One region of the Mesobacillus subterraneus genome, then DNA from elsewhere that is predicted to be linked to it. Evidence: a T-box and tRNA genes for the amino acid it is inferred to sense, from the RefSeq annotation. Region 1 holds a T-box; the other holds one or more tRNA genes.

Evidence for each region. The T-box of region 1 lies ahead of trpS (tryptophan--tRNA ligase). A T-box ahead of a tRNA ligase gene usually reads a tRNA of that ligase, here a tRNA-Trp.
Region 2: it has a tRNA-Trp gene. The T-box ahead of trpS (tryptophan--tRNA ligase) is inferred to sense a tRNA for this amino acid. The anticodon was not compared.

Annotation. Positions count from the first base shown of each region.
Region 1 is NZ_CP129019.1:2,884,387-2,899,076, forward strand. It holds gene cls (cardiolipin synthase) at 1-156, opposite strand, end outside; gene mecA (adaptor protein MecA) at 509-1,180, opposite strand; gene spxA (transcriptional regulator SpxA) at 1,669-2,064, opposite strand; gene LC048_RS15060 (GNAT family N-acetyltransferase) at 2,499-3,068, opposite strand; gene LC048_RS15065 (hypothetical protein) at 3,278-3,463, shown strand; gene LC048_RS15070 (putative glycoside hydrolase) at 3,656-4,855, opposite strand; gene LC048_RS15075 (ABC transporter ATP-binding protein) at 5,221-6,162, opposite strand; gene LC048_RS15080 (ABC transporter ATP-binding protein) at 6,184-7,218, opposite strand; gene opp3C (oligopeptide ABC transporter permease) at 7,237-8,265, opposite strand; gene opp3b (oligopeptide ABC transporter permease) at 8,265-9,194, opposite strand; gene LC048_RS15095 (peptide ABC transporter substrate-binding protein) at 9,334-11,037, opposite strand; gene LC048_RS15100 (DUF3899 domain-containing protein) at 11,310-11,675, shown strand; T-box leader at 11,739-11,967, shown strand; gene trpS (tryptophan--tRNA ligase) at 12,076-13,068, shown strand; gene LC048_RS15110 (YjbA family protein) at 13,119-13,865, opposite strand; gene LC048_RS15115 (YuzI family membrane protein) at 13,947-14,162, opposite strand.
Region 2 is NZ_CP129019.1:3,182,208-3,196,897, reverse strand. It holds gene bcp (thioredoxin-dependent thiol peroxidase) at 1-21, shown strand, start outside; gene LC048_RS16635 (TetR/AcrR family transcriptional regulator) at 149-742, shown strand; gene LC048_RS16630 (hypothetical protein) at 708-1,013, shown strand; gene LC048_RS16625 (D-2-hydroxyacid dehydrogenase) at 1,313-2,257, shown strand; gene LC048_RS16620 (cob(I)yrinic acid a,c-diamide adenosyltransferase) at 2,261-2,812, shown strand; gene perR (peroxide-responsive transcriptional repressor PerR) at 2,934-3,377, shown strand; gene LC048_RS16610 (YgzB family protein) at 3,451-3,801, opposite strand; gene LC048_RS16605 (nucleotidyltransferase-like protein) at 3,960-4,835, shown strand; rRNA gene LC048_RS16600 (16S ribosomal RNA) at 5,159-6,715, shown strand; rRNA gene LC048_RS16595 (23S ribosomal RNA) at 6,941-9,875, shown strand; rRNA gene rrf (5S ribosomal RNA) at 10,026-10,141, shown strand; tRNA gene LC048_RS16585 (tRNA-Asn) at 10,207-10,281, shown strand; tRNA gene LC048_RS16580 (tRNA-Ser) at 10,286-10,377, shown strand; tRNA gene LC048_RS16575 (tRNA-Glu) at 10,393-10,467, shown strand; tRNA gene LC048_RS16570 (tRNA-Val) at 10,471-10,546, shown strand; tRNA gene LC048_RS16565 (tRNA-Met) at 10,713-10,786, shown strand; tRNA gene LC048_RS16560 (tRNA-Asp) at 10,790-10,865, shown strand; tRNA gene LC048_RS16555 (tRNA-Phe) at 11,012-11,087, shown strand; tRNA gene LC048_RS16550 (tRNA-Tyr) at 11,157-11,241, shown strand; tRNA gene LC048_RS16545 (tRNA-Trp) at 11,250-11,323, shown strand; tRNA gene LC048_RS16540 (tRNA-His) at 11,335-11,410, shown strand; tRNA gene LC048_RS16535 (tRNA-Gln) at 11,450-11,524, shown strand; tRNA gene LC048_RS16530 (tRNA-Gly) at 11,531-11,605, shown strand; tRNA gene LC048_RS16525 (tRNA-Cys) at 11,615-11,689, shown strand; tRNA gene LC048_RS16520 (tRNA-Leu) at 11,732-11,816, shown strand; tRNA gene LC048_RS16515 (tRNA-Gly) at 11,869-11,942, shown strand; gene LC048_RS16510 (B3/B4 domain-containing protein) at 12,341-13,009, opposite strand; gene queG (tRNA epoxyqueuosine(34) reductase QueG) at 13,118-14,275, shown strand; gene LC048_RS16500 (amidase domain-containing protein) at 14,365-14,690, shown strand, end outside.

The sequences.
Region 1 (14,690 bases):
ATTCTCAAGGAATATCACAAAGCTGATAAAGATGACTGTAAGTGACATAAATATACTGATATACCCAAGATAGACTGCATCAAGTTTTTCATAAAACAAATAATAAATGCCGGCTAGTATGAATAAGAAAGTTAAGACGCGCACTGTGTTTTTCATTAATTCCACCTGTTTTCTCTCTCTGGATTATTCCTTCAATCAGAATTAGGAACTTTAGATATATATACGTTTCAAATAAGTGAAGAGATTCATACAAATTATATCAAAAAAAAGCGCAAGAGACTCGTTCTGCACCGACAAGCGATGAGGCGGGATTAAGAAAAGCGCAAGCGCCTTGGTCAGCCCCGACAAGCGCTGGAGGGTCTGCCAGTGAAGTCGTTCTTTGACTTCATTGGCAGGACCGAAGCGACTCGAGGGGCTAGGCGCTGGAGCTGGACACTAATCTAAGTGCAAAAATTTTATACGCTTATTCAGTAAAAAAACCGATTTCATCACTGAAATCGGCCTTCCATCATGTAAAATGCTTTCTAATGACACTAAACACATCATCATCGATAATCTTATTACCATATTCATCGAGACGGTGAATTGTAACTGACGACTCCTGCCCATACTCAAGCAGAACGCTTAATATATTATCAATTTCCTCTTCATCCTCGAAATCATGTTCAGGAAATTCAATATATAAATAATACTTGTCATCATAGCTGTAAAAGCTTGTTTTGACTTTGTCTATACCTGACCGTTTTGAAAGTGAAATAACATCTTCGAAATCCTTGAAGTATAGCAGGAATTCTAAATCATCCTCAAAGGCAGGATCAGCATCATCAATCCCCTTTGGATTGAATTGATGGTCAAGCAGCTCTTCGATTCGTTCATCGACTGGCAGATCCTTGAGCTTATCATTTGGTAGCGGCAATTCAAACTTAGGACCATCCTTCGATAGCTGTGCCTTTGTTACCAAAACCTCCAGACCTTTTTCAAGCGCCTGAACCTGAATCCATAAAGGACCTTCAACAGCAAACTCTTCCTCAGCATGCACCTCATCCATCATTTCCCAGAAAAGTTCTTCACTGCGATCACGGTTATACCAGATTTCTTCCCGGTCAAACCCGCGCTCTTCTATGTCCATATATGAAATATAGAACTTAACCGTATTCTCATTAATACGCTCGATTTCCATTCGCTTTCTCTCCCTTCCAGGCAAAGATTTGAAGGGACTAAATACCCCCAAAAAAGCAGTTGGTCTTTATTATTTACCCTTAATAAATAAGCCTAAATCACCTTGATTTACATAGGGGCTGTGTAATAAGAAATAAAGGTTCTTGTACTTTTTATTTTATGTTATATTAAGCCATTTTGGAAACAAAATATACACCCATTTTTTTTAAAGGGTTAATTTATGATTTTGTCTGGATCCACTGACTATTGATTAGGCTTGGGCATAGGCACGAATAAGCTGCCTTATCTCAGGGTTTTCTCCCTTCACCTGCCATCAGTCAAGTGACCGAAAAGTTATTGGTTTTTTATCATACATAAATTTTAAAGTATTCTTCATATTTTAGCAGAAATACACTTATATTACAATTTGTCTGCATGCCTAGAGGCCTTTCCGATGTGCTCTTTCATAGAAAATAAAAAGCCCCCAAAAGGGAGCGAAGATTTGTTCTATTAATTGACTAAACGCTGAGCTTCGCGCAACTGGAAAGTACGCACTTTGCGCGGCAGGAATCGTCTGATTTCGTCTTCATTATATCCAACCTGAAGGCGCTTTTCATCAATGATGATTGGGCGGCGCAGCAAGCCAGGATTTTCTTTGATAACTTCGAACAGTTCTTGTAAAGGCATGGATTCCAAATTCACATCAAGCTTTTGGAAAGTCTTCGAGCGGGTAGAGATAATCTCATCCGTTCCATCTTCAGTCATTCGAAGTATTTCCTTTATTTCATCAATAGATAATGGCTCTGAGAATATGTTTCTTTCAGTATATGGAATCTCATGTTCTTCAAGCCATGACTTTGCCTTTCTGCAAGAGGTACAACTTGGTGAAGTGTATAAAGTGACCATTGTTAATTCACACTCCCTTAGATTTACTTATATATTATTTGCTTTAAATGAGCTGTCATTTCTTAAATAATAATAAGTTTAATTTTATAATTCATATTGTTTATTATACACCATGAATGTAATAAAAGGTATCCCTTTTCATAATTTAATCCGGGTATTTATGTAAGGATTTTTTTGCCCTTCTCTATATATAACGAACGAAATTGAAAAAGGTTTCAATAAAATTTATATTTTTCATCACCCTCTGATCTGAATCTATATAAATATTCGTACTATTCTACTCATTTGTGTCCGTTAAACTCTCATTTTCATAATTTAATTATATTTACCCGATTGCTAAAGACTCAAACCATTTAATTTAAAAAAGTTTTATTCTCATTTAATTAAAGCAAAATGAAAACGCAACCAGGTAAATACACTGGTTGCGTTCTGGCTTATATATCCTGGAGCAAATCATCCCGTTTATCTTCTACAGTCAAAACTTCCTCAACAGGCTGGTACGATTCTCCGTAAAACTTTTTGTCTTTATACGTATGAATCATATTATAGGTCTTCTTCATCGACTCATATACTAAATCCTCAGATGCCTCATCAGGAGACCAATAAAGGATTTCCATCTCATTGATTTCCTTCGTTGCTAGCGACCGGCGTCTGTACCCAATAGTCCTGGCATGCTCGAAGCCTTCCCGCTTGTAAAAACGAAGACGTTTTTCCGTATCTGTATCTTCATAGTTAACCGGTTCAACCTCAAGGATAATTGGTTTACCCTTTTCTTTGAGTTTCTCAATCAGCTTATGACCTAAACCCTGGCCTCTCGTCGTCTTGGAGACGAAAAGGTAATCAATGAAGACAAAATCATCCGTTTCAACGTACATGAGTACATGTCCCGGACCTTCATCCTTATGGTAAATCTCTGGCCTTTCCTTTAAAAGCGTTTCCATATGTTCCTTTGACTTCATTTCCTCTATCGGGAAATACTGATTTAATTTCTCATACCAATGCATTGCTTATCTCCTTTTATTTTTATTCCTTCCTGATAAGCACCCAGCTTTTCTTATATAATCATGATCATAATACTTGTATTATTTTTTCTTTATAAAGTTCTTTTCATACACAGTCAATTCTTTTAAAATAAAGATGTAAGGGGATCATGAATTATATTTATCACAAAATCACTTTCAAGACTTAGTGAAAAAAAAGGTGGAGGTTTATCATGGGCGGTTACATAATGGATTTAACTATCGTTGCTTTACTTATTGTGGGCATTACCGCGACAATTGGTGTAATCACTAATGGAATAGGAACCAGATTCTTTAGTGGCAATAAAAGAAATGAATTCGTTGATCAATCAACTAGTTTACAAACTGGTTGGAAAAATGTCGGCGGCAGCAAGAAGTAATCCACATCCCAACTGTTATTATAACTTATATTGATATCGATAATCTAATGATATGAAAAGCCTGGAACGAATTTTTAATTCTTCCAGGCTTTTTATATCGTATTAGAAGTATAAGTTTCTCAACAGAAAATTTGTCCAGCTCCAACTCTTGTTGTGGCTGAACAAGGTGATTGTACTTTTTCGACTTCCAGTTTATGGTGTGTAATCAACATTTGGTGAGTATCTGTTGCTTGCGTTCCATAATAAATATTCGTTGATACCCTGATCTTTCAATGCCTTGATCTGATCTTCGACTTCCTTTTTCCCGTAGACAAGATAATTTCCACTGCCTAACCAGGAGGCTGTAAAATCTTGAAGCCATGGTCGAGAAACAGGCGGGGTCTTTAATTCAGCAAGTTTTTGATTTTCCATTTTTGCGTATTCTTGAACGAGACGGTATGGCTCTGTGTCAGGCTTGGCAATTCCAAAATAAGAAGTCCAGTGACTTGGATAAATCATTGAAGAAATGACATCTACATTCTCTGATATTTTCGAGAAGTTCTGCCCGATTCCTGGTGCTTCAGGAAGTGTTGCTGTATAGCCGAAGATATCTACAGATACTTTTACATCATACGGCTTCAGCTCTTCCCTAGCGTAGGAAACGAAATCTGTTACCGCCTTGACCCGCTTCTGCACATTATCCATTTCAACATCCTTGTAGTCCCCCATTGAATATTGAAGTGTTGAGTCTCTACGTTCAAAACCTTCAGGAAAACGTACATAATCAAATTGGATTTCCTGGAAACCCATTTTTGCTGCTTCGATGGCAATTTGAACGTTGTAATCCCAAACTTCTTTAACAAAAGGATTTACAAACGATTCTCCTCTGCCATTTTTCCAAACCTGGTTACCGTCCTTAAAAGACCACTCCGGCTTCTTGTTTGCCAGGGCTGTATCCTTAAAAACGACTACTCTTGCAATAGGATAGATCTGCTTTTCTTCCAAAGTTTTCAATAGTTTTTTTGGATCTTTTATATACGGTTTTCCAATCTCTTTGAAAGGGGAATCTTCATCTGGTTTGTATGTAAGATATCCATGATCCTCTTTTATGTCAATAACCATTGCGTTTAAATCAGTCTCATCAACAAGTTTCGTTAAACTACTAAACCTCTCTCCTCCAGCTGAATTTCCGGTTACATAGATTCCCCTTACAGCATCAGGATATTTAAAAGAATAACCTGAATCAAATTTGAACCTTGGCATCTGCTTTGGTATTTCCCTAACCAGAGACTGATGTTCCCTGACTGGTAGTTTTTCTGTTTCATTTGCTTTCGATTCAGCAAATACTGTACCTCCGGTTTGTGAAAAAGAGGCAGCCAATACTACTGCTGCTGCGATTTTTTTAAACTGCACAAACACCTCTCCTTTCAAAAATCATGCCCGCCTTAATAGCAGTGTCTTTATAATATGATTCTATAATTCTATTTTACCCACTTTCGACAGATTTAGATATTATAGAATAAATTTTTCACTTGGAATTTATTCCCTAACCTAAAATCCAAGATTCACATCAAATAAGAAAAGCGCAAGCGCCTTGTTCAGCCCCGAAAAGCGCTGGAGGGCCGACCGGTGAAGTCGTTCTTTGACTTCATTGGGCGGAACGAAGCGACTCGAGGGGCTAGGCGCTGGAGCTGGACAATAATCTAAGTACAAAGATTTTATACTTTTTTTATTCAAAAAAAAAAAAAAAACGATCTCATAATTAGAGATCGTTAAAGTCATTTAACATATTGTTGCTGATATTGCTTCAGTTCTTTTTCTGTACAATAAACATAGTGCCCAGGAACAACTTCGCGCATTTTCACTTCTTCTCCATCTGCATACTGATGTACAGTTGGATCATAGGTTTTGCGTCGTCGCGTGCGCTCAGATTCTGGATCTGGAAGCGGGATCGCAGAAAGCAATGATTGTGTGTATGGGTGAAGCGGGTTTTTGTATAGCTCTTCAGCTGTTGTTAACTCAACCAGCTTACCAAAGTACATTACACCAATTCGATCGCTGATATATTTTACCATGGAAAGATCATGTGCGATAAACAAGTATGTTAAACCTTTTTCACGCTGCAATTTCCTCATCAGGTTGACAACCTGAGCCTGGATGGAAACGTCTAGAGCGGAAATTGGTTCGTCTGCGATAATAAATTCCGGCTGCACGGCAAGGGCACGTGCAATCCCGATACGCTGCCTCTGTCCACCTGAAAACTCATGAGGATAACGGTTGGCGTGTTCTCTATTTAAGCCAACTGTTTCAAGCAGTTCATATACCATTTCCATTCTTTCTTGCTTGGTTTTTGCCAGGCCATGAATATCGATACCCTCGGCAATAACATCGGATACTTTCATCCTTGGATTCAAGGAAGCATATGGATCCTGGAAAATCATTTGCATACTTCTGTTGAATCTCTTCAAATCTTTTTTATTCTTCTTGCCGTGAACGTTTTCTCCCTTGTAAAGGACCTCTCCATCTGTCGCTTCATAAAGCCTGATTATTGTTCGGCCAGTCGTGGACTTACCACATCCTGATTCTCCAACCAATCCAAGAGTTTCTCCTTTAAAGATATCAAAAGTAATTCCATCAATCGCTCTTACTTCATTAGGTTGACCCATATTGAAGTATTGCTTCAGATTCTTTATTTCAAGAAGCTTTTCTCTATTTTCCATCAGCCAGTCCTCCTCTTACAGTTATTTCGTGCCCATGAATTTGCGCATTCTGCTTTTCACAGCTTCCGGCGGTTCTACCTTAGGAGCATCTGGATGCAACAGCCATGTAGCAGCATAATGTGTATCAGACACTTTAAACATTGGAGGCTGTTCTTCTAAGTCAATTTGCATTGCATATTCATTTCGAGGTGCAAAAGCATCTCCTTTTGGCGGATGCAATAAGTTTGGCGGTGTACCAGGAATTGCGTAGAGCTCTTCATCTTTAGAATCCAGGCTTGGCATTGAACTGATCAATCCCCAAGTATAAGGATGTTGCGGATTGTAGAAGACTTCATCCACAGTACCAATTTCGACAATTTTCCCACCATACATTACTGCTACCCGATCTGCAACGTTCGCAACAACACCCAGGTCGTGAGTGATGAAAATAATTGAAGTATCAATTTTTTTCTGCAAATCTTTCATAAGTTCCAGAATCTGCGCCTGGATTGTTACATCCAAAGCCGTTGTTGGTTCATCTGCAATAAGAACCTTTGGATTACATGCCAGGGCAATAGCGATAACCACCCTCTGTCTCATTCCGCCTGAGAATTGGTGCGGATATTGTTTGACACGCAACTCAGGTTTAGGGATACCAACCAGCTTCAAGAGCTGAACTGCACGTTCTCCAGCTGCTGATCTACTCATGTTTTGATGCTTGATCAAAGGTTCCATGATTTGTTTTCCAACTGTCATTGTTGGATTCAATGATGTCATTGGATCCTGGAAAATCATAGAAATATCCTGACCACGGATTTTCTGCATTTGTTTGTCGCTCAACTTAGCTAAGTCTTTGCCTTCAAACAAAATCTCACCTTGCTTGATTTCAGAATTGCCAGGAGGCAACAATTTCATGATTGCTTTAGTCGTTACTGATTTACCAGATCCAGACTCACCAACTATCGCAAGGGTTTCTCCCTTTTTCAGTTCAAAGTTCACACCGCGGATCGCTTGTACTTCGCCCGCGAATGTATGGAAGGAGATATTTAAATCTTTAACCTCTAAAATATTTTCCATAATACATTCACCTGCCCCTTAATCGCGCATTTTCGGATCAAGCGCATCGCGCAATCCGTCTGCCAGCATATTGAACGTGATCATGATGATACTGATGATAATAGCTGGAATTATCATCTCATGTGGGTGCAATCTTAGCACTTTAAAACCTTCATCAATCAATGTACCGAGTGATGCATATGGATCCTGAAGACCAAGTCCAATAAAGCTTAGGAATGCTTCAAAGAATACCGCATTTGGAATCGTGAACATTGTATTGATAATAATGACACCAGCAAGGTTTGGCAATAAGTGTTTGGAGATGATTTTGCCATCGCTGTTTCCAAGAGTTTTAGAAGCGAGTACAAATTCCTGTTCCTTAAGCTTCAGTGTCTGTGCACGTACCACACGGGCCATTCCTACCCAGCCTGTAATCGTCAAGGCAACAGTGATAGAAATAATACCAGGTTTCAAAACAAGGATCATCAAGATAACAACAATCATCGTCGGAATACCTACTAGGACTTCGGTAATCCTCTGCATCACGTTATCCAATCTCCCACCGTAATAACCGGATATCGCGCCATACGCAACACCTATTATCATATCAATAACTGCAGCCAAAAGCGCAATGTACAAGGAGATTTGCGTACCTTTCCAGACACGTGTGAATAAGTCACGACCTAAAACATCGGTACCAAACCAGTAGTACTCTTCTACTTTTTTGACTTCATACATATCGATTTCTTTTCCTGCTTTATTTACCTTCACACCGTCAAACGGAAGCCAGCTGATATTCTCCAGCCCCTGGATTTTTGGTGGCAAATTATTATGCCTTACATTTTGAGTGTCGAATTCCTTGCCGCTGATAACTGGTCCAAGAAATGCCATAATGACCAAAAGTGCCATAACAATCAAACTTACTAGCGCACCTTTATTTTTGCGGACACGCATCCAAGCATCCTGCCAGAAGGTTAAACTAGGCTTATTAATTTCCTCGCTCTTGCCAGAATCGATATCCGCCGGCCTAAAACGATCTTTCGGAATTTTCGTTTCAAAGTCAGCCATTACTTATTACCTCCAGACAGCCTGATACGTGGATCGATGACTCCATAAAGAATATCCACAACAAGGATGATAACTACAAATAATGCAGCAAATAAAAGGGTTGTTCCCATGATAACAGGGTAATCATTAAGGGTAATTGATGTCACGAACTGTTCGCCTAGACCAGGAATCGCGAAGATCTTTTCAATTACCAGTGAACCCGTCATCAATGCGATTGCCAATGGGCCTAAAACTGTTACCAAAGGAATTAGCGCGTTCCTTAAAGCATGCTTAAAGGCAATCTCAAAGAAACTTGCACCCTTAGCTTTTGCCAGCATGATATAGTCAGAACCTAAAACCTCAATCATTTCGGTTCTCATAAATCGGGCAGCGATAGCGATCGGCAGCATGGATAGAGCGATCGTTGGAAGGATTGTGTACTCAAATCCTCGCCAGAAAAGTACCGGGAACCAGCCAAGTTTTACCCCAACATAATATTGCAGTAATCCAGCGAACACGAAGTTTGGAATAGATTTACCTAATACCGCAATAAAAGTTGAGCTGTAGTCGACCCATGTATTTTGTCGTAGTGCTGCAAATATCCCAAGTAAAATACCGACAATCGTACCTAAGATCATTGCTTGTGCACCTAGCTGCATGGAAGGGCCAAGACGGCCGATGATCATATCAGTAACAGACCTGTTATTGAATTGAAAGGAAATACCTAAATCCCCTTGCAGCAGGTTTCCAAGATACTTGGCATACTGCACAGGTACCGGCTGGTCAAGACCATATTTCGCTTTCATGATTTCCAATTGTGCCGGACTCAATTTGTTCGCACTAGCAAAAGGCGTTCCTGGGATGATTTTCATTAAGAAAAATGTTAGGGACGCAATGATGAATAGAGTCAAAAACATATAAAGTACCCTTTTGGACAGGTATTTTGCCATATCTGTGCACCTCCTGTATTATTTCAATTTTCCCTATTATTCGACAAATGCTCTACAGGGAAAAAGAGAGTATATCTAGATATACTCTCTTTCTATCCTCAGAATTATTACACTCTGAAATAAGAAATTTCTTCAGTTATTATTCTTCGCCTTCGATTGTTACCCACTGGAATGAGTAGTCAGGACCGTAGTTGTAGATCGCTAGACCTTTAACATTAGGGTTAAGAAGGATGTTAGCTGCACGCTGGTAAACAGGTGCTAGACCAGCATCTTCTTCAAGCATGATTCTTTCAGCTTCTTGCTGTGCTTCCCATTGAGCTTTTTCGTCAGTAGCAAGTTTGCCTTGAGCATCCTTGATCAACTGATCGTATTTCTTGTTTGTGTAACCCATTCTGTTGCTTCCGCCGTTAGTGATCCAAAGGTCAGTGAACGACAATGCGTTACCGTAGTCAGGACCCCATCCAGCGAATTGAAGATCATAATCCATAGCGTTGTCACGATCTAAACGAATTGCGAAAGGAACACTTTCAAGATTGATTGTCAAACCAGGAAGGTTTGTTTCCAATTGGTTCTTGATGTATGAGTCAGTCTTCTTAGCTGCTTCAGTGTCTCCACCAAGGTAGCGAAGCTCTAGCTTATCTACACCAAGTTCCTTAAGACCAGTTTCCCAATATTTCTTTGCTTCTTCAGCATTGAAAACAATCAGGTCGCCGTTCTTTTCACGGAAATCTTCACCATCAAGAGTTACGAAATCTTTTGGTACAAAGTAGTTAGCAGCAACTGAACCGTTGTTCAGGATGCTCGCAGCTAAATCATCTTTGTTGAAGCCCATTGCGATCGCTTTACGGATGTTAACATTAGCAAGTGCCTCATTCTTCTGGTTCATCTTGATCCAGAATACTGTTGCTTCCATCCAGCTAAGCATGCGCTCGTCGCCATCGTATGCAGGGACAAGGTCAGAAGAAAGCAATCCAGTCATGTCTGTTTCGCCAGCTTCAAATGCGTTTACTGCAGAGTTAGAATCTTTAACGACGTTTACAGTGATCTTTTCAAGTTTAACTTTATCAGCACTGTGGTAGTTAGGGTTCTTAGTAAGTACCCACTCTTCAGCGTCAGTACTTTCCCAAGTTTCCATTACGAATGGACCGTTGTAAAGTAAGTTTTCAGCATTGCTTGCAAACTTATCGCCTTTTTCTTCAACAAACTTCTGGTTTTGCGGATAGAATGTTGGGAAAGCGAAAAGGTCTTGCCAATAAGCGATTGGCTTTTCAAGAGTTACTTCTAAAGTCTTGTCATCAAGAGCTTTGACGCCAAGTGTAGTTACATCGTAAGCTTCTTCTTTAGAACCAGCTTCTGTGATTGCTTCTGCACCCTTGATTTTGCCGCCCATCATGTATGGACCATAAGGAGAAGCAGTCTTAGGGTCGATTGCGCGCTGCCAAGCAAATACGAAATCGTGAGCAGTTACAGGCTCCCCGTTAGACCATTTTGAATCGATTAGTGTGAAAGTGTAGACTAGGTTGTCGTCACTGATTTTTGGCTCGCCATCCGATAGTGCAGGAACTGGCTTGTGGTTCTGGTCAAGGCGGTAAAGACCTTCACCTACGTTGTTTATGTAAGTGAAACTTGTAGAACCTTCAGCAAGGACTGTGTCCATAGTTGGAATCGCAGAAGAATCCAACATTCTTAATTCTTGTGGTACACTAGATGTTTCGTCGCCTGTCTTTGCATCACCATCAGGCTTTTCGTCTCCAGCATTGTCATCTCCGCCGCTACATGCAGACAGGATTAACGAGAATACTAGAGTCAAAATCAATAGAAGTGAAAATTTTGACTTTTTCAAAGTTATGCCCCCTCTTTATTATTGTTTTCTGAAAACTTTTTACATTCCCTATTATACATAGAAAGAATTAAATGTTCAATATTTTTGCGTGAAAAATTTACAACATTGAAACAATAGTAATAAATTTCCTACTTGATTTGTGTTATAATAGTGACTTATAAGCCTTTTGAAGGCAAAATCATGTTGAATCTTATTGTAATATTTGATAATTTTCATGGGTTTATTCTTAAAATTACTTTTATGAAATAACAATATAAGGGAGATTTAGAAAAATGCGTAATAGATTTGGGAAAATCTTTTTAGGATTTTTAAGTTCTCAGTTTTTGGTTTTTATTCTCTCACTAATCTATCAGCAAAGCATAACCCTGCTTAGTTATATAAATTTCTCTTTTTACATTGCAAGCGTGCTGCTTTTTACATCATTAATAATTTTTACGGTCCATTCAGGTTTTTTTGACGCAATATCCTATTCATTCAGAAGTGTTTTCGCAAGTAAAGACGAAGGTGGAAAGAAGAAGTCCTTTGATGAAATGACTCCCTTATCCAAACTGATCACTTTAAATGCGAATCCTCTTTTAAAGGTTGGACTTTTAAACTTGATGTTAATGTTTGCAGCACTGTTTATTTATTATTTGTAAAAAATGCCGCAGGTACTCTTGCTTATCATGATTGTTTTGATTATAATCATTTTTAATAAAACTTTAAAAGCAATGATGAAGAGTAGTACACTTGTTCAAGGCTTTTCAGAGAGTTTGTGGTAGGTGTAAACAAACAGCCTGACAATTGGAATGGACTTTTGAGCTTCTGGTTTGAACTTAAGTAAATCCAGGCGTATTCCTGCGTTAAAGGGATCCATGTTTCACTGAGGCATGGGCAGAGTGACTCATTCGTGAGTAATTAGGGTGGCAACACGGACCATTCGTCCCTAGAAATTAGGCGAATGGTCTTTTTTGTGTTCTTTTTTCTTCTGTTTTTACGTCAATTCAACCAAATTCAGACAGATTGAGAACAATATATATATATCTATAGGAGGAATTTATTATGGAAACTATTTTTTCTGGCATCCAGCCGAGCGGAACCATCACACTTGGCAACTATATCGGCGCGATGAAGCAATTCACTGAGCTGCAGGAAGAATATAATTGTTACTTTTGTATCGTTGATCAGCATGCGATAACTGTCCCGCAGGATCGCTTGCAACTTAGAAAGAACATAAAGAGCCTTGCTGCATTGTACATCGCTTCGGGGATTGACCCTGAAAAAGTTACCCTGTTTATCCAATCGGAAGTTCCTGCACATGCACAGGCTGGATGGATGATGCAATGCGTAGCCTATATAGGTGAGCTTGAAAGAATGACTCAATTCAAAGATAAATCCATTGGGAAAGAAGCAGTCTCTGCTGGTCTTTTAACCTATCCGCCGCTAATGGCTGCCGACATTCTTCTATATAGTACGAATCTCGTGCCAGTCGGCGAAGACCAAAAGCAGCATTTAGAGTTGACAAGGGATTTAGCTGAACGATTCAATAAGAAATTCAATGAAATTTTTACGATTCCAGATGTTCGCATCGCTAAAGTCGGCGCAAGGGTAATGTCCTTACAGGATCCTTTAAAAAAAATGAGCAAATCAGACCCTAACAACAAGGCTTTCATCTCGATGCTCGACGACCCTAAGCAAATCGAAAAGAAAATTAAGAGTGCAGTCACTGACTCAGAGGGTATCGTAAAATATGATAAAGAAAACAAACCTGGCATTTCAAACCTCTTGTCCATTTATTCTATCTTAACCAGCAAAGCAATCGCTGACATTGAAAAAGACTATGAAGGTAAAGGATATGGCGACTTCAAGGGAGACCTGGCAAAGGTTGTTGTTGATGTCATAGAACCAATCCAGAAAAAATATTACGAGCTGATTGATTCACCAGAGTTAGACGAAATTCTTGACCGTGGTGCTGAAAAAGCAAATTTTGTCGCAAACAAAATGGTAAAGAAAATGGAGAATGCGATGGGCCTTGGCCGCAAGCGCAGATAAGAATAAAACGGAGCTGACAATGCGTCAGCTCCGTTTTATTGTAATTGTTATCAATTTACTTTAGGGCCGTGCTCCATTTCCCAAAGTTTTTCGAAAAAGGATTGACCTTTGATAATGTTTTCGCAAAACTTCTCGTGTTTATGTGACCATCCAAACTTTGTCTCTTCATATAACTGTTCCCATACCTCTTCAAATCCAAGGCGTTGAATCTCTTCATATAATTCAGGTTTCCACTCTGTAAACCAGTAACGGACTTCAGCCACATTTTTTGAGGAACTCAATTGGTCCATGGCCATGAACAATAATTGTTTCAACTGTCTTTCTTTGCGTGTCAGCCCACTCATTAAATCTGGAGAAGGAGATAGGATATGGAAGTCCTTCAAAGCACTTTGATCATTGAATCCATATTGGATTGTATCCTGGTTTTCAATCATTTCGTACACCAGCTGTTCCTGGCGCGGAATAAGACGACTCTTTCGGATTGGGATATTATAACCGATTGTGTCAACAGCCAGTATACCAGTTCCATCGGAAACAACGAAACAGTAATCAAGCTGTGTACGTTCATGGTTTTTCCTCAAATATGCCTTACGGTAAATGTCATCCAGAAGCTGTTGAGGCAACTCTGATAAATCATTCTCAATGTAATTAAATAACAAATGGTCAATTTTAAGCAGTGGTACCTGGTCAAGCAGCTCTACTCCATCGTCCTTGCGCCATTCGTGGAAATGGCAGACATTATAACCGTTCTCTTCCCCTTCAAACCAGTTTACCCAGACATCATGAAGATACAACATGATTTTTAACCCCTCACTTCAAGAAACTGTTTGTCCATCAGTATGGGCATCACTAAGTAAAAATATTCCTTAAAAGGAAGATCAATTTTCAGCATTATTGTGCGGCCAATAAATACTTAACCAAATGATACCAATTCCAGCCGGCAGCAAGTAGCACTCCACTCTCCGGGACACAAAAGCTAAATACTCATCCACACCGTGCCCAGCCACAATCATATTCAAATAAGCGATTGAACTGATTCCTCCTGATACAGCCAGTCCAAAACCAATCGTCAAAACAAACAATCTAAAGATCATCAGATTGACTCTTTTCATTGGAGAATTTCATATCCCACACTTTCCTCACCCCGGCCTGTCCATTTTTATCATATATATGAAGGAAGTTGGCGGGAAATTACTGAAAGCTGTTTTAAATGTACCTGACAAAAGAGACAACTACATGAAAAATTCAGCAGTGTCACATAGGAAAGATTCTGAGTATGTATTACTTTCTAACTTATATTAATTTCTTGTCCGAACCTGGGTTGATTTCGTACATTTTATGCGGTTCCCATCACTGTTCTGGTCAAGCCTGGGGTGACTTCAGACATTTCCAGCCATCCCAGTAGTTGTTTTGGCCGAACTTGGGGTGACTTCGGACACTTCCTGCCTTACCCGTGGTTGTTTTGACCGAACCTAGGACTACTTCAGACATTTCCGGCGATTCCAGTTGCTGTTTTGGCCGAACCTGGGGTGACTTCGGACACTTCATGCCTTACCCGTGGTTGTTTTGGCCGAACCTAGGACTACTTCAGACATTTCCGGCGATTCCAGTTGCTGTTTTGG
Region 2 (14,690 bases), 300 kb from region 1:
TATATAAAAGAAAATCTTTAATCTGAGGACAGCCAGGTGAGGCTGTCTTTTTGCTGAATCGGAGATAGTTATAAGCTATAATAGGGTATGATAATAAAACTATGACCAGTCAGTCATTCGTGTTCTTATAAGTTGGGGAGGCTTAACGGTGAAGGAAAAGGAAAAAGCGATTATTGAAGCAGCTATTAAGCTCTATGCGACAAAAGGATTTGCTTCAACCTCAATTCAGGAAATTGTTTCAGAAAGCGGAATCTCCAAGGGAGCATTCTATTTATATTTTAAATCCAAGGATGCTTTGCTGATCGCAATCCTTGAATATTACTTTGATTATGTTGAAAAAAAGCTGAAAGTGTATGAACAGGAAGAACTGACTCCTAGAGAGAAATTCTCCTTGCAGCTTACAGCGTTATTCAATACGATGCTTGAACATAAAGAATTTATTATCATGCAATCCAGGGAACAGGCGATCCCTTTGAATGAAGAGGTAAAGGAATTGATGGTGCGCAAGTATTATGAAGCGCAAGTTTATTATCAAGACAGCTTGCGTGCCATATACGGAGAGAAAGCTGAACCGCATCTTTGGGACTTAGCTCTCATGCTTGAAGGATTTTTTAACTCATATATGAAACTGCTGTTATTCAGTCCGGACGGCTTCGAGATCGATGAATTAGTGGAATATATTCTGAGAAGAGTCGACTCACTAGTGGATGGCCTGGAGGGGAGAGAACCCTGTAGCCTCTGAAGAAAAAGTTAAAGAACTTATTGATAAAACAAAGGCGTACTTCCTTGCGGATGGCCAGGATATTAAAACGATCCTCAAAAAAATGAAACATGCGATTTCCAATCTTGAAAATAATGAAGATTTGACTGTTTCGCTGGAAGTGCTTGAAAGTGAAACGGAAAGGGAATCGCCGCGGATCCCGGTGATACAGGGGATGTTATCAAACTTCAAGGACGAACAATCTCTGGAAGCCTACCGAGAGGCTATTGCAGAGTTCTATGGTTTGAAATGATAAAATCGGAAGCCTATTTTTATCAATACAGGCTTCTGTCCATTCATTTTAGCTATAACTGAATATCATTGTATTAGGGCATACCTCCTCAAACGATTTAGCGGGCTACAACAGCCCGCCTTTTTTATTTCTTATGGAAATTATAAAATTATTTAATTTTGGATAACTACATGTAGTATTCTTAATCCAGCTCCAGCGCTTGCGATTTTTGTTCTGTTTTTACAGGCTTGTAAGTTGTTTAATAGAGTGAAAATTAATACAATTATTAATATGACTATAGAACGAAAGGTTTGGTCTCAATGAAAATATATTCCTCAATTCTGCCTGCAGAGGCATTGCGGGAAAATGTGAAGAAGGAATTTCCCCAAGTCAGCTTTGAATTCCATAAAGGAATCAAGGAAGAGTTATTTTTGGATGCGGAAATTTTCCTTACATACGGCGAGGATTTAACTGATGAACTAATTTATAAGGCTGATAAACTAAAATGGATCATGGTCATGTCTGCCGGGCTGGACAGAATGCCATTTGAAGCATGTAAGAAGCGGGGGATTCTTGTAACCAATGTCAGGGGTATCCATAAAATTCCGATGGCTGAATTCACAGTTGGCATGATGCTCCAGCATGTTAAACAAATGAGATTCCTGTGGGCTAATGAGCAAGACAAGGCATGGGAGCGGAAATTGCCGATGGGAGAATTATACGGCAAGACATTGCTCATTCTAGGTATAGGGGCAATTGGTGGAGAGGTGGCGCGACTGGCAAAAGCCTTCAATATGAAGACGATTGGTGTAAATCGCAGTGGCCGTGAAGCCGAATGGGCTGACGAAATATTTACCATGGAAAACTATCGGGAAGCCATGCCTCAAGCGGATTTTATTGTCTCGGTTATGCCAAGCACCGAGGAGACAAAGCATTTTCTCGATGAAAGCGATTTTGAAATGATGAAGGATACAGCAGTGTTCATCAATATCGGCCGCGGAGATTTGGTTAAGGATGAGGTTTTATTAGTTGCACTTCAGGAAAAAAAGATAGCACACGCTTATTTGGATGTGTTTTACGAGGAACCACTGAAAGAAAGCCATCCGTTCTGGATGATGGAGAATGTAACGGTCACGCCCCATATTTCAAGTCTTACGAAAAACTATCTGCCAAGATCTTTTGAAATTTTTAAAAATAATCTGCATACATATATAAAAAATGATTCGGATTTTCTCAATGTAATTGACATGGACAGGGGGTATTAGGAGATGAAGATCTATACTAAGACAGGTGACAAAGGAACAACTTCGCTGATTTATGGAACAAGGGTAGCCAAGAATGATAAGCGTGTAGAAGCTTACGGTACATGTGATGAAACGAATTCAATGATTGGGCTGGCTTTAAGTTATTTGAACGGAGAGTATTTCAGCGGCAAAGAGGAAATGCAGGAAGTGTTCCATAAAATCCAGACAACATTATTCCATGTGGGTGCAGCACTTGCAACACCAGCTGGGAAGAATGTGAAGTGGACTCTTGAAGAAAAAGACATTGAAGAGCTAGAGGCCAAGATCGATGCCTGGGATGCAGCACTTCCCCAATTGACCAACTTTATTCTGCCAGGCGGACATCAGGCTGGAGCGACGCTGCATGTAGCAAGGACTGTGGCAAGACGGGCAGAACGGCAGGCTGTTGAACTGGGAGAAGAGGTTAGTCCACTTGTCCTTTCCTATTTGAATCGACTCTCTGACCTCCTGTTTGTCGCAGCGAGATATGTAAACATGCATATGGGGTCAAAGGAACAGACTTTGCATCAAAATTAATAAGATTACAGCAATTATAAATGTTTGTGATGTGGCAATATTGACAAAAGTAGAATGAAATTAGTACACTATTTATAAATATTATAAAATAAGAATGATAATCTTAAGTAAAGTGAGGTGCATGGCGGTGGTACAGAGTCAGTTAAAAGAAGCCCTGGATACCTTGAAGGATACAGGAGTCCGTATTACTCCGCAACGTCATGCGATACTCGAATTTTTAATAAACTCAATGTCGCACCCGACAGCTGACGAAATTTATAAAGCGCTTGAAGGGAAATTCCCTAATATGAGCGTAGCGACAGTTTATAATAATTTGAGAGTATTCCGTGAAGTTGGATTGGTAAAGGAATTGACCTATGGAGATGCATCAAGTCGTTTTGACTTTGTGACTACCCACCATTATCACGTTATTTGTGACAGTTGCGGGAAAATCGTTGATTTCCATTATCCAGGACTTGACGAGGTAGAACACCTGGCTTCCCATGTAACGGGTTTTAAAGTCGGTAACCATAGGATGGAGATTTACGGTACTTGTCCGGATTGCTCTGCGAAGGAAGTTCATTAAATCTAATTGCTGATGGCAAAAGCTATCAGTTTCTTTTTTTGAGGATGAAAAAGAACTCGGCTACAGCCGAGTTCTATTTTTGTTGTTTGCGATTGTATTGTTCGTCAAACTCCTTGCCTTCAAGAGATTGGTCAAGAGTTAAAGGTTCATTGCAATACATGCAAATATCCACCCGACCAAGCATTTTTGTATGCTTGCCGCAATTAGGGCAGACTACCTGAACTGTTTTTGTCGATAGCATTCCAATCCAAAAATAAACAACTGTGCTTGCTATGATGAAAAGCAATCCCAGGATCATGAAAATTGTCATGACCAATGGAGAGTTCCGAAAGAAAATACCTGCGTACATAACGATGAAGCCGATAAAAATCAGGCTCAACGCAAAGGTGCGGATTTTATTAATTTTATTTGAATACTTAGCCATTGGAATTTCCCTCCCTAAAATCTAACTATATCATACCATTTACGGCAAGATAATCATAAAAAAGTCTAAGTCAATGTCGAAAAATGTCTAGAGGAAATGCAGGAGATTTTATATAATTGTCGAACATATATGCTAACAAACAAATGGAGGAGTTTATTATGGAGGATATCCTTCGTTCGATTTATCAAGAACGCGCAAGCCATCCTAATACAGTAGGAGTAGTAGTGGTTGAGAAAAGGCAAAAAGCCATAGCTGCCACTGATACTTTTGATGTCATCCTACTTATTATAGTAAAAGAAAATATTGATCCGGTCTTTGTAAAGCATTACTCTTATGAAGATAAAAAAGCAGCAATGCATATCGTGACTGAAAAACAAATCAATGATTGGCTGTTAATAGGCAATAACAAAAAGATATTTGATTGGCTGTATAATGGGAAGATTGTTTTTGACAGGAATGAACGAATTGCCAACCTGAAGCATGAACTCAGGGAGTTTCCTTTCTTTAGCCGGAAAATAAAAATGGGTATCGAGTTTGCCAAATTGATCAGAAGGTATTCTGATGGAAAAGTCCTTTTCGACAACTTTAATTATTTGGATGCTTATAATCATGTTGTGCATTCGCTTCATCATCTGGCAAGGCTGGCGGTAATCGAAAATGGTTTCCATCCAGAGGTTACAGTGTGGCACCAAGTCAAACAGATTGAACCGGAAATATATAAGTTATATGAAGAATTGATTTGCAGTGAAGAGTCCATTGAAAAGCGGCTGGAGCTATTATTCCTGGCCAGTGAATTCTTGATTCATAAGAGGACGAAGGTTGGCAGCCAGCATTTGCTTGAAGTGATGGAGAGTAAAGAATACTGGTCATTCAATGAATTGATGACACATCCAGAATTGGCTCCTTACTCTGTGGATCTCGGTATTCTTGTGGAGTACTTGATAGAAAAGAAACTCGTTGAAGTAGTTAATGTTGAAACAAAAGGACAAGGTATTTTCCACAGGTATTATAAATATGCTGAAAAATTATCCTAAAAAAACAAAATAAGCTATTGACCAATTAAATATTACTTGGTATATTAATAACCGTCGCTGCGGAACACAGCAAAAACATTTTCGCGGCAGACGGTTGAAAACTTAAAATAGTGCTTTTCAGTCGATAACATTTATTTTTAAAAAGTTGTTGACAGAAAAAATACCAGATGTTATATTAGTAAAGTCGCTTCAGGGCGACGCGCTAACTAACTTGCTCTTTGAAAACTAAACAAACAAGCGTCAACAAACAATATTTATAGTGACTTCTATTATATAGATGATCACTAGCCAACGTTTTAAATTATGAGCTAAACTCATACTCTTTCTTGGAGAGTTTGATCCTGGCTCAGGACGAACGCTGGCGGCGTGCCTAATACATGCAAGTCGAGCGGATCTTCATTAGCTTGCTTTTGAAGATCAGCGGCGGACGGGTGAGTAACACGTGGGCAACCTGCCTGTAAGACTGGGATAACTTCGGGAAACCGGAGCTAATACCGGATAATCCTTTCCCTCTCATGAGGGAAAGCTGAAAGACGGTTTCGGCTGTCACTTACAGATGGGCCCCGCGGCGCATTAGCTAGTTGGTGAGGTAACGGCTCACCAAGGCAACGATGCGTAGCCGACCTGAGAGGGTGATCGGCCACACTGGGACTGAGACACGGCCCAGACTCCTACGGGAGGCAGCAGTAGGGAATCTTCCGCAATGGACGAAAGTCTGACGGAGCAACGCCGCGTGAACGATGAAGGCTTTCGGGTCGTAAAGTTCTGTTGTCAGGGAAGAACAAGTACTGGAGTAACTGCCGGTACCTTGACGGTACCTGACCAGAAAGCCACGGCTAACTACGTGCCAGCAGCCGCGGTAATACGTAGGTGGCAAGCGTTGTCCGGAATTATTGGGCGTAAAGCGCGCGCAGGCGGTTCCTTAAGTCTGATGTGAAAGCCCCCCGGCTCAACCGGGGAGGGTCATTGGAAACTGGGGAACTTGAGTGCAGAAGAGGAGAGCGGAATTCCACGTGTAGCGGTGAAATGCGTAGAGATGTGGAGGAACACCAGTGGCGAAGGCGGCTCTCTGGTCTGTAACTGACGCTGAGGCGCGAAAGCGTGGGGAGCGAACAGGATTAGATACCCTGGTAGTCCACGCCGTAAACGATGAGTGCTAAGTGTTAGAGGGTTTCCGCCCTTTAGTGCTGCAGCAAACGCATTAAGCACTCCGCCTGGGGAGTACGGTACAAGCAAGGCTGAAACTCAAAGGAATTGACGGGGGCCCGCACAAGCGGTGGAGCATGTGGTTTAATTCGAAGCAACGCGAAGAACCTTACCAGGTCTTGACATCCTCTTGATTTCCCTAGAGATAGGGCGTTCCCCTTCGGGGGACAGAGTGACAGGTGGTGCATGGTTGTCGTCAGCTCGTGTCGTGAGATGTTGGGTTAAGTCCCGCAACGAGCGCAACCCTTGATCTTAGTTGCCAGCATTCAGTTGGGCACTCTAAGGTGACTGCCGGTGACAAACCGGAGGAAGGTGGGGATGACGTCAAATCATCATGCCCCTTATGACCTGGGCTACACACGTGCTACAATGGATGGAACAAAGGGTCGCGAAGCCGCGAGGTCGAGCCAATCCCATAAATCCATTCTCAGTTCGGATTGCAGGCTGCAACTCGCCTGCATGAAGCCGGAATCGCTAGTAATCGCGGATCAGCATGCCGCGGTGAATACGTTCCCGGGCCTTGTACACACCGCCCGTCACACCACGAGAGTTTGTAACACCCGAAGTCGGTGGGGTAACCTTTATGGAGCCAGCCGCCTAAGGTGGGACAGATGATTGGGGTGAAGTCGTAACAAGGTAGCCGTATCGGAAGGTGCGGCTGGATCACCTCCTTTCTAAGGATATTGCCGTAAAGGCAATCGGAATGCGAACCTTCTGGTTCGTACTGTGGATGTAATCCACATAGTTGACCGCTTGTTTGTTTAGTTTTGAGGGAGCAATTGCCTCAAGACTTTTTTGTTCCTTGAAAACTAGATAATCGTAAGTAAGAAGAACCAAGAAAAAACCGAGTGATCGCCATTTTAGTTTTTCTCTCTATTTAATAGAGAAATGACCTTTTAGGTTAAGTTAGAAAGGGCGCACGGTGGATGCCTTGGCACTAGGAGCCGATGAAGGACGGGACTAACACCGATATGCTTCGGGGAGCTGTAAGCAAGCTTTGATCCGGAGATTTCCGAATGGGGAAACCCACTGTTCGTAATGGAACAGTATCTTTACCTGAATACATAGGGTATTGAAGGCAGACCCGGGGAACTGAAACATCTAAGTACCCGGAGGAAGAGAAAGCAAACGCGATTCCCTGAGTAGCGGCGAGCGAAACGGGACATAGCCCAAACCAAGAGGCTTGCCTCTTGGGGTTGTAGGACACTCAACATGGAGTTACAAAGGAACGGGGTAGATGAAGTGGTCTGGAAAGGCCCGTCAGAGAAGGTAAAAACCCTGTAGTTGAAACTTCGTTCCCTCCTGAGTGGATCCTGAGTACGGCGGGACACGAGAAATCCCGTCGGAAGCTGGGAGGACCATCTCCCAAGGCTAAATACTCCCTAGTGACCGATAGTGAACCAGTACCGTGAGGGAAAGGTGAAAAGCACCCCGGAAGGGGAGTGAAATAGATCCTGAAACCGTGTGCCTACAAGTAGTCAGAGCCCGTTCATGGGTGATGGCGTGCCTTTTGTAGAATGAACCGGCGAGTTACGATTACATGCAAGGTTAAGTTGAGAAGACGGAGCCGCAGCGAAAGCGAGTCTGAATAGGGCGAGTTAGTATGTGGTCGTAGACCCGAAACCAGGTGATCTACCCATGTCCAGGGTGAAGGTTGGGTAACACCAACTGGAGGCTTCGAACCCACGCACGTTGAAAAGTGCGGGGATGAGGTGTGGGTAGCGGAGAAATTCCAATCGAACTTGGAGATAGCTGGTTCTCTCCGAAATAGCTTTAGGGCTAGCCTCACGTTGTAAGAGTCTTGGAGGTAGAGCACTGTTTGGACTAGGGGCCCTCATCGGGTTACCGAATTCAGACAAACTCCGAATGCCAAAGACTTATCCGTGGGAGTCAGACTGCGAGTGATAAGATCCGTAGTCAAAAGGGAAACAGCCCAGACCACCAGCTAAGGTCCCAAAGTATACGTTAAGTGGAAAAGGATGTGGAGTTGCTTAGACAACCAGGATGTTGGCTTAGAAGCAGCCACCATTTAAAGAGTGCGTAATAGCTCACTGGTCGAGTGACTCTGCGCCGAAAATGTACCGGGGCTAAACGTATCACCGAAGCTGTGGATTGACATCTTAGATGTCAGTGGTAGGAGAGCGTTCTAAGGGCGTTGAAGTCAGACCGTAAGGACTGGTGGAGCGCTTAGAAGTGAGAATGCCGGTATGAGTAGCGAAAGATGGGTGAGAATCCCATCCACCGAATGCCCAAGGTTTCCTGAGGAAGGCTCGTCCTCTCAGGGTTAGTCGGGACCTAAGCCGAGTAAAGGCGTAGGCGATGGACAATGGGTTGATATTCCTGTACCACCTCTTTATCGTTTGAGCAATGGGGGGACGCAGTAGGATAGGGTAAGCGCGCTGTTGGATATGCGCGTCTAAGCAGTAAGGCTGCAAGTGAGGCAAATCCCGCTTGCGTGAAGGCTGAGCTGTGACAGCGAGGGAAATATAGTACCGAAGTTCCTGATTTCACACTGCCAAGAAAAGCCTCTAGCGAGATAAAAGGTGCCCGTACCGCAAACCGACACAGGTAGGCGAGGAGAGAATCCTAAGGTGAGCGAGAGAACTCTCGTTAAGGAACTCGGCAAAATGACCCCGTAACTTCGGGAGAAGGGGTGCTCATTTGGGTGAATAGCCTAGATGAGCCGCAGTGAATAAGTACCAGGCGACTGTTTAGCAAAAACACAGGTCTCTGCGAAGCCGCAAGGCGAAGTATAGGGGCTGACGCCTGCCCGGTGCTGGAAGGTTAAGAGGAGGGGTTAGCTCACGCGAAGCTCTGAATCGAAGCCCCAGTAAACGGCGGCCGTAACTATAACGGTCCTAAGGTAGCGAAATTCCTTGTCGGGTAAGTTCCGACCCGCACGAAAGGCGTAACGATCTGGGCACTGTCTCAACGAGAGACTCGGTGAAATTATAGTACCTGTGAAGATGCAGGTTACCCGCGACAGGACGGAAAGACCCCGTGGAGCTTTACTGTAGCCTGATATTGAATTTTGGTACAGCTTGTACAGGATAGGTAGGAGCCTGAGAAACCGGAGCGCCAGCTTCGGTGGAGGCGCTGGTGGGATACTACCCTGGCTGTATTGAAATTCTAACCCACGCCCCTGATCGGGGCGGGAGACAGTGTCAGGTGGGCAGTTTGACTGGGGCGGTCGCCTCCTAAAGAGTAACGGAGGCGCCCAAAGGTTCCCTCAGAATGGTTGGAAATCATTCGCAGAGTGTAAAGGCACAAGGGAGCTTGACTGCGAGACCTACAAGTCGAGCAGGGACGAAAGTCGGGCTTAGTGATCCGGTGGTTCCGCATGGAAGGGCCATCGCTCAACGGATAAAAGCTACCCCGGGGATAACAGGCTTATCTCCCCCCAAGAGTCCACATCGACGGGGAGGTTTGGCACCTCGATGTCGGCTCATCGCATCCTGGGGCTGTAGTCGGTCCCAAGGGTTGGGCTGTTCGCCCATTAAAGCGGTACGCGAGCTGGGTTCAGAACGTCGTGAGACAGTTCGGTCCCTATCCGTCGTGGGCGCAGGAAATTTGAGAGGAGCTGTCCTTAGTACGAGAGGACCGGGATGGACGCACCGCTGGTGTACCAGTTGTCTTGCCAAAGGCATCGCTGGGTAGCTATGTGCGGACGGGATAAGTGCTGAAAGCATCTAAGCATGAAGCCCCCCTCAAGATGAGATTTCCCATAGCGCAAGCTAGTAAGAACCCTGAAAGATGATCAGGTTGATAGGTCAGAGGTGGAAGCGCGGTGACGTGTGGAGCTGACTGATACTAATCGTTCGAGGACTTAACCAAATTAGATTACTCGTTTTTCTTGAATTCTTCTTACACATTATCTAGTTTTGAGGGAATAAAAGTTTTTATTATCGTAACAAAAACTTTTTAAAATTTTCTCTTGCAAAATGCATAAAAGACAGTATAATAGATATTGTCTTTGAAAAAATGTCTGGTGGCGATGGCGAGAAGGTCACACCCGTTCCCATACCGAACACGGAAGTTAAGCTTCTCAGCGCCGATGGTAGTTGGGGGTTTCCCCCTGTGAGAGTAGGACGCCGCCGGGCAGGATGCATTTTGATCCTCTTCAAAGATACGGATCGTGTATCCAAGTCGGAGAAATCATTATTATTCCGCAGTAGCTCAGTGGTAGAGCACTCGGCTGTTAACCGAGCGGTCGTAGGTTCGAATCCTACCTGCGGAGCCAATTTGGAGAGCTGTCCGAGAGGTCGAAGGAGCACGATTGGAAATCGTGTAGACGGTCAACGCTGTCTCAAGGGTTCGAATCCCTTGCTCTCCGCCATAGAATTTTATATCTGGCCCCTTGGTCAAGCGGTTAAGACACCGCCCTTTCACGGCGGTAACACGGGTTCGAATCCCGTAGGGGTCACCAAACGGAGGATTAGCTCAGCTGGGAGAGCATCTGCCTTACAAGCAGAGGGTCGGCGGTTCGATCCCGTCATCCTCCACCATAAATATTTTAAAAGATTATTACCGTCGCGGGGTGGAGCAACGAGCGTTACTTCACTGTATGAACTGCGAGTTGTACCGATCGAGCAGCAGCTTGAATAAGCTTCCTGAGATCGGGACAGTCATTGCTCTCAAAGAGCATGCACAAAACAATCTTATTATTACCGTCGCGGGGTGGAGCAGTCCGGTAGCTCGTCGGGCTCATAACCCGAAGGTCGCAGGTTCAAATCCTGCCCCCGCAATCTGGTCCCGTGGTGTAGCGGTTAACATGCCTGCCTGTCACGCAGGAGATCGCCGGTTCGATCCCGGTCGGGACCGCCATTTTTATTAAGTGGCTCAGTAGCTCAGTCGGTAGAGCAAGTTGCTCACATCATCGAATAAGCTTCTACGGCAACTTGCGAGAAAGACCGAAGGTCATTCGAGCAAAGGACCTAAACCATTAAAAGTTTAGACTACAATATCATAGTGGCTCAGTAGCTCAGTCGGTAGAGCAAAGGACTGAAAATCCTTGTGTCGGCGGTTCGATTCCGTCCTGAGCCACCATTTATACAATACCTGGTTATTCAGGGGATTTAAAAAATGGTTTTTTAACACCAGAAAAAATGTTATAGTGGAGGGGTAGCGAAGTGGCTAAACGCGGCGGACTGTAAATCCGCTCCCTCAGGGTTCGGCGGTTCGAATCCGTCCCCCTCCACCACTTAATATAGGGGTATAGTTTAAAGGTAGAACGAAGGTCTCCAAAACCTTTGGTGTGGGTTCGATTCCTACTACCCCTGCCAATTTTATAATGGCGATTGTGGCGAAGTGGTTAACGCACCTGATTGTGGTTCAGGCATTCGTGGGTTCGATTCCCATCAGTCGCCCCATTATAATCACATTTTCAGTAATAAATGAATACTATATATTGGGCTATAGCCAAGCGGTAAGGCATCGCACTTTGACTGCGACATGCGTTGGTTCGAATCCAGCTAGCCCAGCCATTTTTTGCGGAAGTAGTTCAGTGGTAGAATACAACCTTGCCAAGGTTGGGGTCGCGGGTTCGAATCCCGTCTTCCGCTCCAAAAATATATGGCGGCATAGCCAAGTGGTAAGGCAAAGGTCTGCAAAACCTTTATTCACCGGTTCAAATCCGGTTGCCGCCTCCACTAACTCATTAGTGGCAGCAAGAAAGCAAGACATTTTAATATGCCGGTGTGGCGGAATTGGCAGACGCGCACGACTCAAAATCGTGTTCCTTCTGGAGTGTCGGTTCGACCCCGACCACCGGTACCACTTTTATTATAAACAGGTTTTCCTGTTTTCTTTATTTCATAAAGATATGTATGCGGGTGTAGTTTAGTGGTAAAACCTCAGCCTTCCAAGCTGATGATGAGGGTTCGATTCCCTTCACCCGCTCCATACATACGTGACTAACGCAGTATGTCGTTTCCAGAAAACGATATGCTGCGTTTTTTCTTTGCCAGTGTTATCACTGAACCTGTTTTCATAGTGTTCGTAAAATAAACGGAGAAATTTCGCTTAAATTGAATATGACCCTTATTTTCACTAAAATAAGGGTCGGTTTTCCGTCTATTTAGATAAAATCATTGGACTTTGTCTTATTTTTAACCGTTAGCCGGAATATCTCCGCTTATTCTAGCTTCATAAGCGTCCTCTACATACAATAACCGGAATATCTCCGCTTATTTCACTTCTTAAGCAGCATGCACTATATATACAATAGCCTGAAATTTTCCGCTTATACCTACATGATGGTCACCAATGAATGATCATCACCCAAAAAGAAAAAGGATGCATCAGCATCTGATCATTCTATATGTGCCAGTCCCTCCATGGATTTGGGTAAACATGTTCATTAATGATTGTGTCATTTTTTGCATGCTCTCGGGTGCAGTTGAGGGTCTTAAATATACAATCTGCAGGGCATTTGTCGTTGATGCTGTTACGGCAGATCTTTCGGAATCTACAAATGGGCTGCCGAATGGACCTTGTTCATCTGCAGAGGTGATTAAGTTGGCAAGGTTATTGGTTCTTCCATTTAGACCTTTATATTCTTCTCCTTCTTCTCCGATTTTAATCGATACAGTTCCTATCAGCTTGTCACTGTCATAAACTCCTATTGGAATTTGATATTCAAGTGAGAAGAAGTTATTTAAATCTATCGCACTATGTATGGGTTGAAGATAATTCTGCTTTGCGATTCTTCGGTAGAGGGACTCAGCCGAATGTCTATATCGGTTTGGATCCTTCCCTGTTGTTTTGAATATTCTTCGCCATTCTTTGATGCCTTCAAGCTCGGTTACGTTTTTTTCCAGAAGGTCGAAGTAAATTGATTCCTGGAAAAGCTGCAATCTGCCTTTTAACATTTGCGGAGACTCGCCTACCTGTATGTCTTTATACTCGATAATCCCGACTGAGAATCCGGGAATGAGATCGCATATCGACCTGGAAACTTGAATTTCCATTGATTACACCTCCAAAACTGCTTTAAAATAGTTTATCATAAAAGTAATTTGCTTTTAAATTTCTGGGATTTCAATATAAATATCAAAATGGAAAGGAGGAATCCGCCAGTGGATATAGCAAGTTTGAAGCAGGATATTATCGAATACAGCAAAACAATCGGGATTGATAAAATAGGTTTTGCGGCACCTTCAACCTTTGAGGAGATGAAGGTTCGGTTATATAAACAGCAGGAACTTCAATATCATTCCGGATTTGAGGAGAAGGATATTGAAAAGAGAACGGAACCTAGCCTGATTTTTGACCGCCCTAAATCAATCATCTCGATTGCACTAGCTTATCCTTCAAAGATGAAGACGAAAGTTGTCAGCAAGAAGAGAGAACGGCGTGGAATCTTCTGCCGTGCATCATGGGGGACTGATTATCACGTAGTCCTAAGGGACAGGTTGAAAAAACTCGAGGAATACATTGCTTCGAAGGTACCTGGTTCAATGTTCAAATCGATGGTTGATACGGGAGAATTAGTTGACAGGGCAGTTGCCGAACGGGCAGGGATAGGCTGGAGCGGAAAAAATTGTTCCATTATCACACCAGAGTTTGGATCATATGTTTATTTAGGTGAAATGATCACCAATATACCGTTTGAACCCGATACGCCTATGGAGGATCGTTGTGGCAGCTGCAATAAATGTGTGGATGTTTGTCCAACTGGCGCTCTTGTGCAGGGTGGACAGCTTGATGCAAAAAAATGCATTGCTTTCGTGACACAGACTAAGGGCTTTTTGGCGGATGAGTTCAGGGAAAAACTGGGCAATCGCTTATATGGCTGTGATACTTGCCAGACAGTTTGTCCCGAGAACAAAGGGAAGGATTTTCATTTCCATGAAGAAATGGAGCCAGACCCTGAAATTGCAAAGCCTCTTCTGAAACCTTTACTGACGATGAGCAACCGTGATTTTAAAGAAAAGTTTGGACATGTGTCTGGTTCCTGGCGAGGGAAGAAGCCTATCCAGCGCAATGCGATCATTGCCCTTGCGCATTATAAAGATGACACAGCAGTACCTGAGTTGATCAAGGTAATGCAGGATGATCCAAGACCTGTTCTCAGGGGAACGGCTGCATGGGCGCTTGGCAAAATTGGCGGAATTGAAGCGTTGGACGCATTAAAACATGCCTCTGCTGTTGAGAAGGAAGAGGAAGTACTAAGTGAAATCAGTAAGGGACTGGAGTTTTACAAGGACAACCCAGAGTCGAATATATCTGTGTAAGAAGAATGGATTTTGTTAAATCCATTCTTTTTTTATGCGTGAAATCCTGGAATGCTTCATAAATATGAAAGGTGAAGGGAGAGATGAACATGCGTGAACAACTGCAGGAACTTCTTGAACAGCGTGTCCTTCAATGTGTATCAATGCCGCGAAATCAACTGCACGAGTGTCCCAGTATAGAGATAAAAAAGCAGAGTTTTGCCAATCGATCTGCTGAAATTGTAAAAGCAAAGGCAAATGGCAGAGTAATAGAGAAGGTTGACAATAAGGAAGATGCTTCGGTTTTATATGAGGTCCATTTTCAGTATTTAATCAAGCAGCGGGGATTGTTTTACATGGAGGAAGAAGTGGAGAAGAGACAGGCTGAATTTTACAAAGGCGTCCTGGTAATGGATGAAAAGCTGAACGAATTCAG